DNA from 3 places in the Chromohalobacter sp. HP20-39 genome. Region 2 is predicted to be linked to each of the others. Evidence: predicted binding sites of a transcription regulator. Region 2 holds the regulator's gene; each other region holds the start of a gene.
The links. The regulator LexA, encoded in region 2, represses DNA repair genes until DNA is damaged. The targets are predictions, from matches to a motif close to TACTGTNTANNTANACAGTA.
Positions count from the first base shown of each region.

Region 1: a site for LexA is predicted at 1,278-1,297, ahead of recA (recombinase RecA). Genes of this name have one in related genera too.
Region 3: a site for LexA is predicted at 1,051-1,070, ahead of RVY79_RS15425 (LexA family protein). Genes of this name have one in related genera too.

Region 1 covers NZ_JAWHTP010000005.1:10,765-13,032, reverse strand. Annotated here, with positions in the region: gene RVY79_RS11565 (regulatory protein RecX) at 1-128, opposite strand, end outside; gene recA (recombinase RecA) at 131-1,207, opposite strand; gene RVY79_RS11555 (CinA family protein) at 1,346-1,867, opposite strand; gene RVY79_RS11550 (AsmA family protein) at 1,967-2,268, opposite strand, start outside.
Region 2 covers NZ_JAWHTP010000003.1:369,769-372,036, forward strand. Annotated here, with positions in the region: gene dinB (DNA polymerase IV) at 1-935, opposite strand, end outside; gene lexA (transcriptional repressor LexA) at 955-1,593, opposite strand; gene RVY79_RS08400 (TetR/AcrR family transcriptional regulator) at 1,788-2,268, shown strand, end outside.
Region 3 covers NZ_JAWHTP010000010.1:83,274-85,541, reverse strand. Annotated here, with positions in the region: gene murI (glutamate racemase) at 1-79, opposite strand, end outside; gene RVY79_RS15430 (LysR family transcriptional regulator) at 76-969, opposite strand; gene RVY79_RS15425 (LexA family protein) at 1,099-1,563, shown strand; gene RVY79_RS15420 (Y-family DNA polymerase) at 1,551-2,268, shown strand, end outside.

The DNA.
Region 1 (2,268 bases), on a different contig from region 2:
GCCAACGCGATGTCGGCACGTTCATGCCCTCGTGACGTCAGCCGCGACACCAGCTCAGCCCGCGAGTAATCGCGACGTGCCAACAGGCGGATGGCATCGTCGCGAGGTGTCGTCTCTTGCTTATCCATGGTTACAGAAGGCTATCGTCGTCCTGGGTCGCCGCGGCCTTATCTTCGCTCGCGCCTTCCGCCGGCTTGTCGTCCTCCGCCTTGGGCGTGGACAGCAAGCGTGCGCGAATCTCGCCTTCGACCTCATCCATGATCGCCGGATTGTCCTCGAGGAACTGAGCGGCATTGGCCTTGCCTTGACCGATCTTGCTGCCTTGGTAGCTGTACCAGGCACCTGCCTTGTCGACCAAGCCCTGCTGCACCCCTAGATCGATGACCTCGCCGGCATGGTAGATACCCTTGCCATAGAGGATCTGGAACTCGGCCTGGCGGAACGGGGGCGCCACTTTGTTCTTGACCACCTTGACGCGGGTTTCATTGCCGGTCACCTCGTCACCCTGCTTCACCGAGCCGGTACGGCGGATATCGAGGCGCACACTGGAATAGAATTTCAACGCGTTGCCGCCGGTGGTGGTCTCGGGACTACCGAACATCACGCCGATTTTCATGCGGATCTGGTTGACGAACATCACCATGCAATTGGCGTTCTTGATGTTGCCGGTGATCTTGCGCAGCGCCTGGGACATCAAGCGCGCCTGCAGGCCGACATGGGCGTCGCCCATTTCACCCTCGATCTCGGCACGCGGCGTGAGGGCAGCGACCGAATCGACGACGATGACGTCGACGCCGCCGGAGCGTACCAGCATGTCGCAAATTTCCAGTGCCTGCTCGCCGGTATCCGGCTGCGAGACCAACAAATCGTCGAGATTGATGCCCAGCTTTTCGGCGTAGCTGGGGTCCAGCGCGTGCTCGGCATCGACGAAGGCGCAGGTCTTGCCTTGCTTTTGTGCCTGAGCGATCACCGACAGCGTCATCGTGGTCTTGCCCGAGGACTCAGGGCCAAAGATCTCGACCACGCGGCCCAGTGGCAAGCCGCCCACACCAAGCGCAATATCCAGCCCCAACGATCCGGTGGATATCGCGGGCAGCGCCACGCGCGGCGTATCACCAAGACGCATCACGGCGCCCTTGCCGAACTGGCGCTCGATCTGGGAAAGCGCAGCGTTGAGCGCCTTGGAACGGTTATCGTCCTGTGCCATGAAGGTCTCCTATCGAAGGACGTCGAAGCTCGCACGGTGGCGCAAACGCATGTCGGCGCCAACCGTAAAATACTGTATGACTAGACAGTAGTATGACGAAAAAATTCCTCGCCGCCTACCTCTGTTTACTATCCGATATCACGCTGGCGATATCGCCTTCTCAAGCCTGTCGATCAGGCCGATCAGCGCCATGCGCACTGCCTTTCCACGTACTGCGTCACGCGTACCCGGCAGATGATGGCACTCACTCTCTTGTACTTGCGCGTCGCCCCAGGCGAACCATACCGTGCCTACGGGCTTGTCGGGGCTACCACCGCCGGGGCCTGCGACCCCACTGATCGCCACTCCCAACGTGGCGCCGCTGTCCCGACAAGCACCTGCCACCATCGCCTCGACCGTCTCGCGACTCACCGCGCCGTGGGTGTCGAGAATTGCTTCCGACACGCCCAGCAAGCGGGTCTTGGCGGCGTTGGAATAGGTCACGTATCCGGTCTCGAAATATGCAGAGCTACCGGCGATGTCGGTAATCGCACTGGCCACGCCGCCACCGGTACAGGACTCCGCCGCCGTCACGCTGACATCACGCCGCAGGCAGACGCGCTGAAGACGTTCGCTCAACGTCATAAGGTCGCCCCCCACCGGGGCCTGATTACTGCTCATAAAGATGCTTCTCCGCAGGTAGAGTCTGCGCGCTGGAAAGACCGCCCTGAACAGACCGGGTAGCCGCTCGACAGCTTAGCAGAAGTCATGTCACGACGGTCATCCCGCGTGTTTGGCCCGGGATTTCTCGAGCACCTGGCGGCAACCAGGTCCAGCACCTTCGCCCAACCCCGGTTCGAGCCAGGGTAGAATCGCCAGCGGCGGCGCCACCAGGGCGCTCAACGCCGAGAGCACGACACGCCCGATCAACTCACGCGACACCACCTCGATCCGTGGATCGGTGATGGGTCCCTGCACCCTCACCGGAGAATCGGAAGCCAGCAGGCTGGGGTCCTTAGGATGCGCCTCGAAGACGAGTTCCAGCCGTTCATGGTCGAGGTCGATTTCCCCGGCACCGGTAA
Region 2 (2,268 bases):
TGAAAGCGCACTGCCAGCGCCTCGCGACCCGCAGCCTCCAGGGTCGTGCTGCTGAAATCATCGAAGCGAACCTTGACGAACAGTTTTTGAATGGCCGGCGTGCCGTGCCGCGTTAGACGCGCCATCAAGCGCTCAACGAGCGGCGCGAGTGCGTCATGGCAGCTGGCCAGGTCGGGCAGGTCGCGGTGATAGGTCGTCTCCACGCTCACGGACTTACGTTCACGCTCGATCTGTATCGGACGCTCATCGATGCCACGCGCCAGTTCAAACAGTCGATGCCCGAACTTTCCGAAGCGTTCCACCAGCGACTCGAGCGACCATTCGCGCAGGTCGCGGCAGGTGACGATGTCCAATGCCTCGAGCTTGGCCGCCGTCGCCGGACCAACACCGTGCAGCCGCTTGACGGGCAAGGCGAGGAGAAAGGATTCGACTTCATCGGGTGCGATCACCCGGAGTCCATCCGGTTTATCCCAGTCGCTGGCCAGCTTGGCGAGAAACTTGCTGGGCGCCGCCCCCACCGAGATGACGATACCCGTCCGCGCCAGCGCTTCCTGCTTGAGCCATCTGGCCATCCAGGTCGCGCTTCCCTGGAAGCATGTGACCTCGCTGACATCCAGATACGCCTCGTCGAGGGACAAGGGCTCCACCAGTGATGTCAGCTCGTGGAACAGTGCCTGGATGCGCGCCGACACGGCACGGTATTTGTCGAAGTCCGGTGAAAGTCGCGTCAAGTGCGGACACAGGCGCATGGCACGCGCCATGGGCATCGCCGAATGGATGCCGTAGGTGCGCGCGGGATAATTGCAGGTGGCGACAACGCCGCGCGTCTCGGGGCTGCCGCCGATTGCCAGAGGCACGTCGCGTAACGCCGGATCGTCGCGCATTTCCACGGCGGCATAGAAGCAGTCGCAATCGGCGTGGAGGATCTTGCGCATGGTAAGCGGGGTTGCCGGCTCAGTGCAGGCCGTTACCGCCACCGCCACGAATCACGCCGACGCCGAGGCCTTCGATCTCGAGATCCTGATGGCGTAGGTCGACCTCGATGGGGGCAAAATCTTCGTTTTCGGCGAGCAGCCAGACATGGTGACCTTGACGCTTGAAGCGCTTGACGGTGACATCGTCTTCCAGGCGGGCGACGACGATCTGGCCGTCGCGGATCTGCTGAGTGCGATGCACGGCGAGCAGGTCGCCATCGAGAATGCCGGCATTTTTCATCGAGAGCCCGCGAACACGTAGTAGATAATCGGCGCGGGGTGTGAAGTAGTCCGGCGCGAGAGGGCAGTGTCGGTCGATGTGCGCTGCGGCAAGGATCGGGCTACCGGCAGCGACCTCACCGACGACCGGCAGGCCGTCGCCGTTGGTCAAGGCGGTGTCGTCTTCCGCGGTGAGGCGGATGCCGCGTGAGGTGCCGGGGATCATGCGGATGACCCCCTTGCGGTCGAGTGCTCGGAGATGTTCCTCGGCGGCGTTCGGTGAACGAAAGCCCAGGGCTCGGGCAATTTCGGCGCGCGTCGGTGGATAGCCAAGCTCATTCATGGTCTTGACGATAAAATCAAAGACGTGTTGCTGACGCGAAGTTAACGAGCGAGACATGGGGCCTCCGGCAGGCGCTGACGTGTTCAAGCATACAGTATGTGATTGTATCCAGTCTTTGGCGCGGTGCAACCATTAGCGTAGTCATTCGCCCAGTGGGATGGCGTTTCAAACGTGGAGATTTGTCGTTATCGACGCCAAGACTTAGAATCGAATTGTTTAAAACATTCGTTTATTCCACGCGGGGCGCCCCCATGGCTCAAACAGATACAGTGACGCGCATTCTCGATACCGCCGAGGTTCTGTTCGCCGAGCGGGGGTTCGCCGAGACCTCGCTGCGTACCATTACCAGCAAGGCCAAGGTCAACCTGGCGGCGGTCAATTACCATTTCGGGTCCAAGAAGGCGCTCATCCAAGCGGTCTTCGCGCGCTATCTCGATCCCTTTTCCGAGCGCTTTCACCAAGCGCTGGACGACCTTGAGCTGCACTACCGAGGCGAACCCATTCCCCTCGAGGTGTTGTTGGAGACGCTGGCGCGTACCGTGTTGGAAGTACCTGCCGAGCGCAATAGCCTCAAGGTGTTCATGCGCTTGCTGGGGCTGGCTTATACTCAGGCACAGGGCCACTTGCGCCGTTACATCCAGGAGCACTATGGCAATGTGTTTTCGCGCTTCAGCGACTTGGTGCGTCGTGCCACGCCGGAATTGCCCGAGGCGGAACGTTTCTGGCGGTTAC
Region 3 (2,268 bases), on a different contig from region 2:
CGGGCAAACGCGTGCGCAAGGTGCCCACCACCGAGAGCCCGCCGACGCCTGAATCGAAGATCAGAATCGGCGCCGTCATGCACGGGTCTCCGCGAAGTGCGCCAACAGCATATCCACCAAGGCCCTCAGGCGCGCGGGGATGAATTCACGCTCGGCATACAACAGATGGACACTGATCGGCGCCACGCTGAACTCGTCCAGCACGCGGACCAGCCGCCCGGCCTCGACTTCCGGCTCCCCCAGGAACGCCGGCTTGTAGACCAGCCCCATGCCGCGTATCGCCGCCTCGGTCAGGGCGCGTCCGTTATTACAGGCCATGACCGGGCGAATACGCACCCGATACGGCGCTCCGTCGACCTGGAAGTGCCAATAGTGGCCTTCGCGCGCCAAGCTATAGTGCAGACAACGATGCCCGCGCAACTCGGCGGGATGCGTGGGCGTTCCGTGCCGCGCCAGATACTCCGGCGCGGCATAAACGTGGCGCGGCATGTCCATCAGCGGTCGCGCGATCAGACTGGAGTCTTCCAGCTCGCCGATACGCACTACCAGGTCGAAATCCTCGGCCACCGGGTCAACACGGCGGTCCTCGAGCACGACATCGAGCATCACCGCTGGATGACGGTGCTCGAACGCCTGCAAGGCGGGTATCAGCGCACGCACGCCGAAATCCAGCGGCGCGGAGAGCCGTAGCCGGCCGCGCACCTCGCCACGCTGCTCGCCGAGCCCGGTCTCCAGTTCCTGCAACTCATCGAGCAAGCGACTCGCCCCATTGAGATAGCGTTCGCCTTCGGCGGTTAGTTGCAAACGCCGCGTGGTGCGCGTTAACAACCGCACTCCCAGGCTGGCCTCCAGCTTGGCGATCTGCTTGCTGACCATGGCATTGGAGAGTTCCAGCTTGCGCGCACCGCCCGCGAAACTGCCGGCCTCGACCACGGCACGAAAGATGTGCATCGCCTGCAGGCGGTCCATACGACTTCCTCGAAAATACGTGCGCCCATTCTACCTTACCCGCCCATGCGATGAGATAGATCGACTTGCCTCGAGGCAAAATACTGTTTATTTTTACAGTATTCGTCATTTCGTTTTCGAGGTTCCGCCATGTCCATGACGCCTATCGCTCTCGCCGCGTCCACCTCGGCGCCAGCATCGAGCGACACCCTGCCACGCGGCGCCAGCGGCTTTCCGTCTCCGGCAGACGACTACCGAGAAGCACCGCTGGATCTACATCACCATCTGGTGCGCCGCCCGGCCTCGACGTTCTTCATGCGCCTGGAAGGCGATGACCATCGCCACGCCGGCCTGCACCACGGTGACTTGCTGGTGATTGACCGCGCCATTTCACCACGCCCCGGGCATTGGCTGGTCGCTGCCATCGATGGCGAACTGAGCGTGTTGCGCCTCGAACGTCGTGAGGCGCAGCTTTACCTCGCGCCGTCACGCCCCGGCCTGGCGACACTACCCTTCGAGGCCAATGACGACCGCTTGTGGGGGGTCATCTGCTATACCATTCACGCCTTGCCCGCCGAGGGCGAGCAACCGGCCGAGCCGTCATGTTCGCGCTGATCGACTGCAACAACTTCTATGCTGCCTGCGAGCGTCTTTTCGAACCGCGTCTGGAGGGCGTTCCGGTGGGCGTGCTGTCCAACAACGACGGCTGTGTCATCGCACGCTCCGAGGAGTTCAAGGCGCTCGATATTCCCATGGGCATCCCCACCCACAAGATCGACCCGACACTGCGGCGTCGCGTAGTGCTGAAATCCTCCAACTACACGCTTTATGGCGACCTCTCGGCACGCGTGCAACAGGTCCTGGCGCACCAGGTACCCACGCTGGAGCCTTATTCCATCGACGAGTGCTTCCTCGATCTACGCGGCTTGCAGGAGGACTGGCACGCTCTGGGCGCGCGCCTGGTGCGTAGCGTGGCGCGAGAAGTAGGGCTGCCGGTATCCATCGGTATCGCCCCGACGCGTACCCTGGCCAAGCTCGCCAATCGCCAGGCCAAGGCGCAGTCGACGCGCCCTCAGGTGTGTGTTTGGCAAAGCGCCAACGCGCCCGAATTGGCAGCCCACCTGGCTCGGTTGTCGCCCCGCGAGGTGTGGGGCGTGGGCGAGCGACTCAACGCACGCCTGGCCGGCATGGGCGTGCTCACCGCCGCCGCGCTGCGCGAGACACCCGACAGCGAGCTACGACGGCGTTTCAGCGTAGTGCTGGCACGCACCGCCAGCGAACTCAACGGCCATCCCTGCTTGTCGATGAGCGACCTGGAAA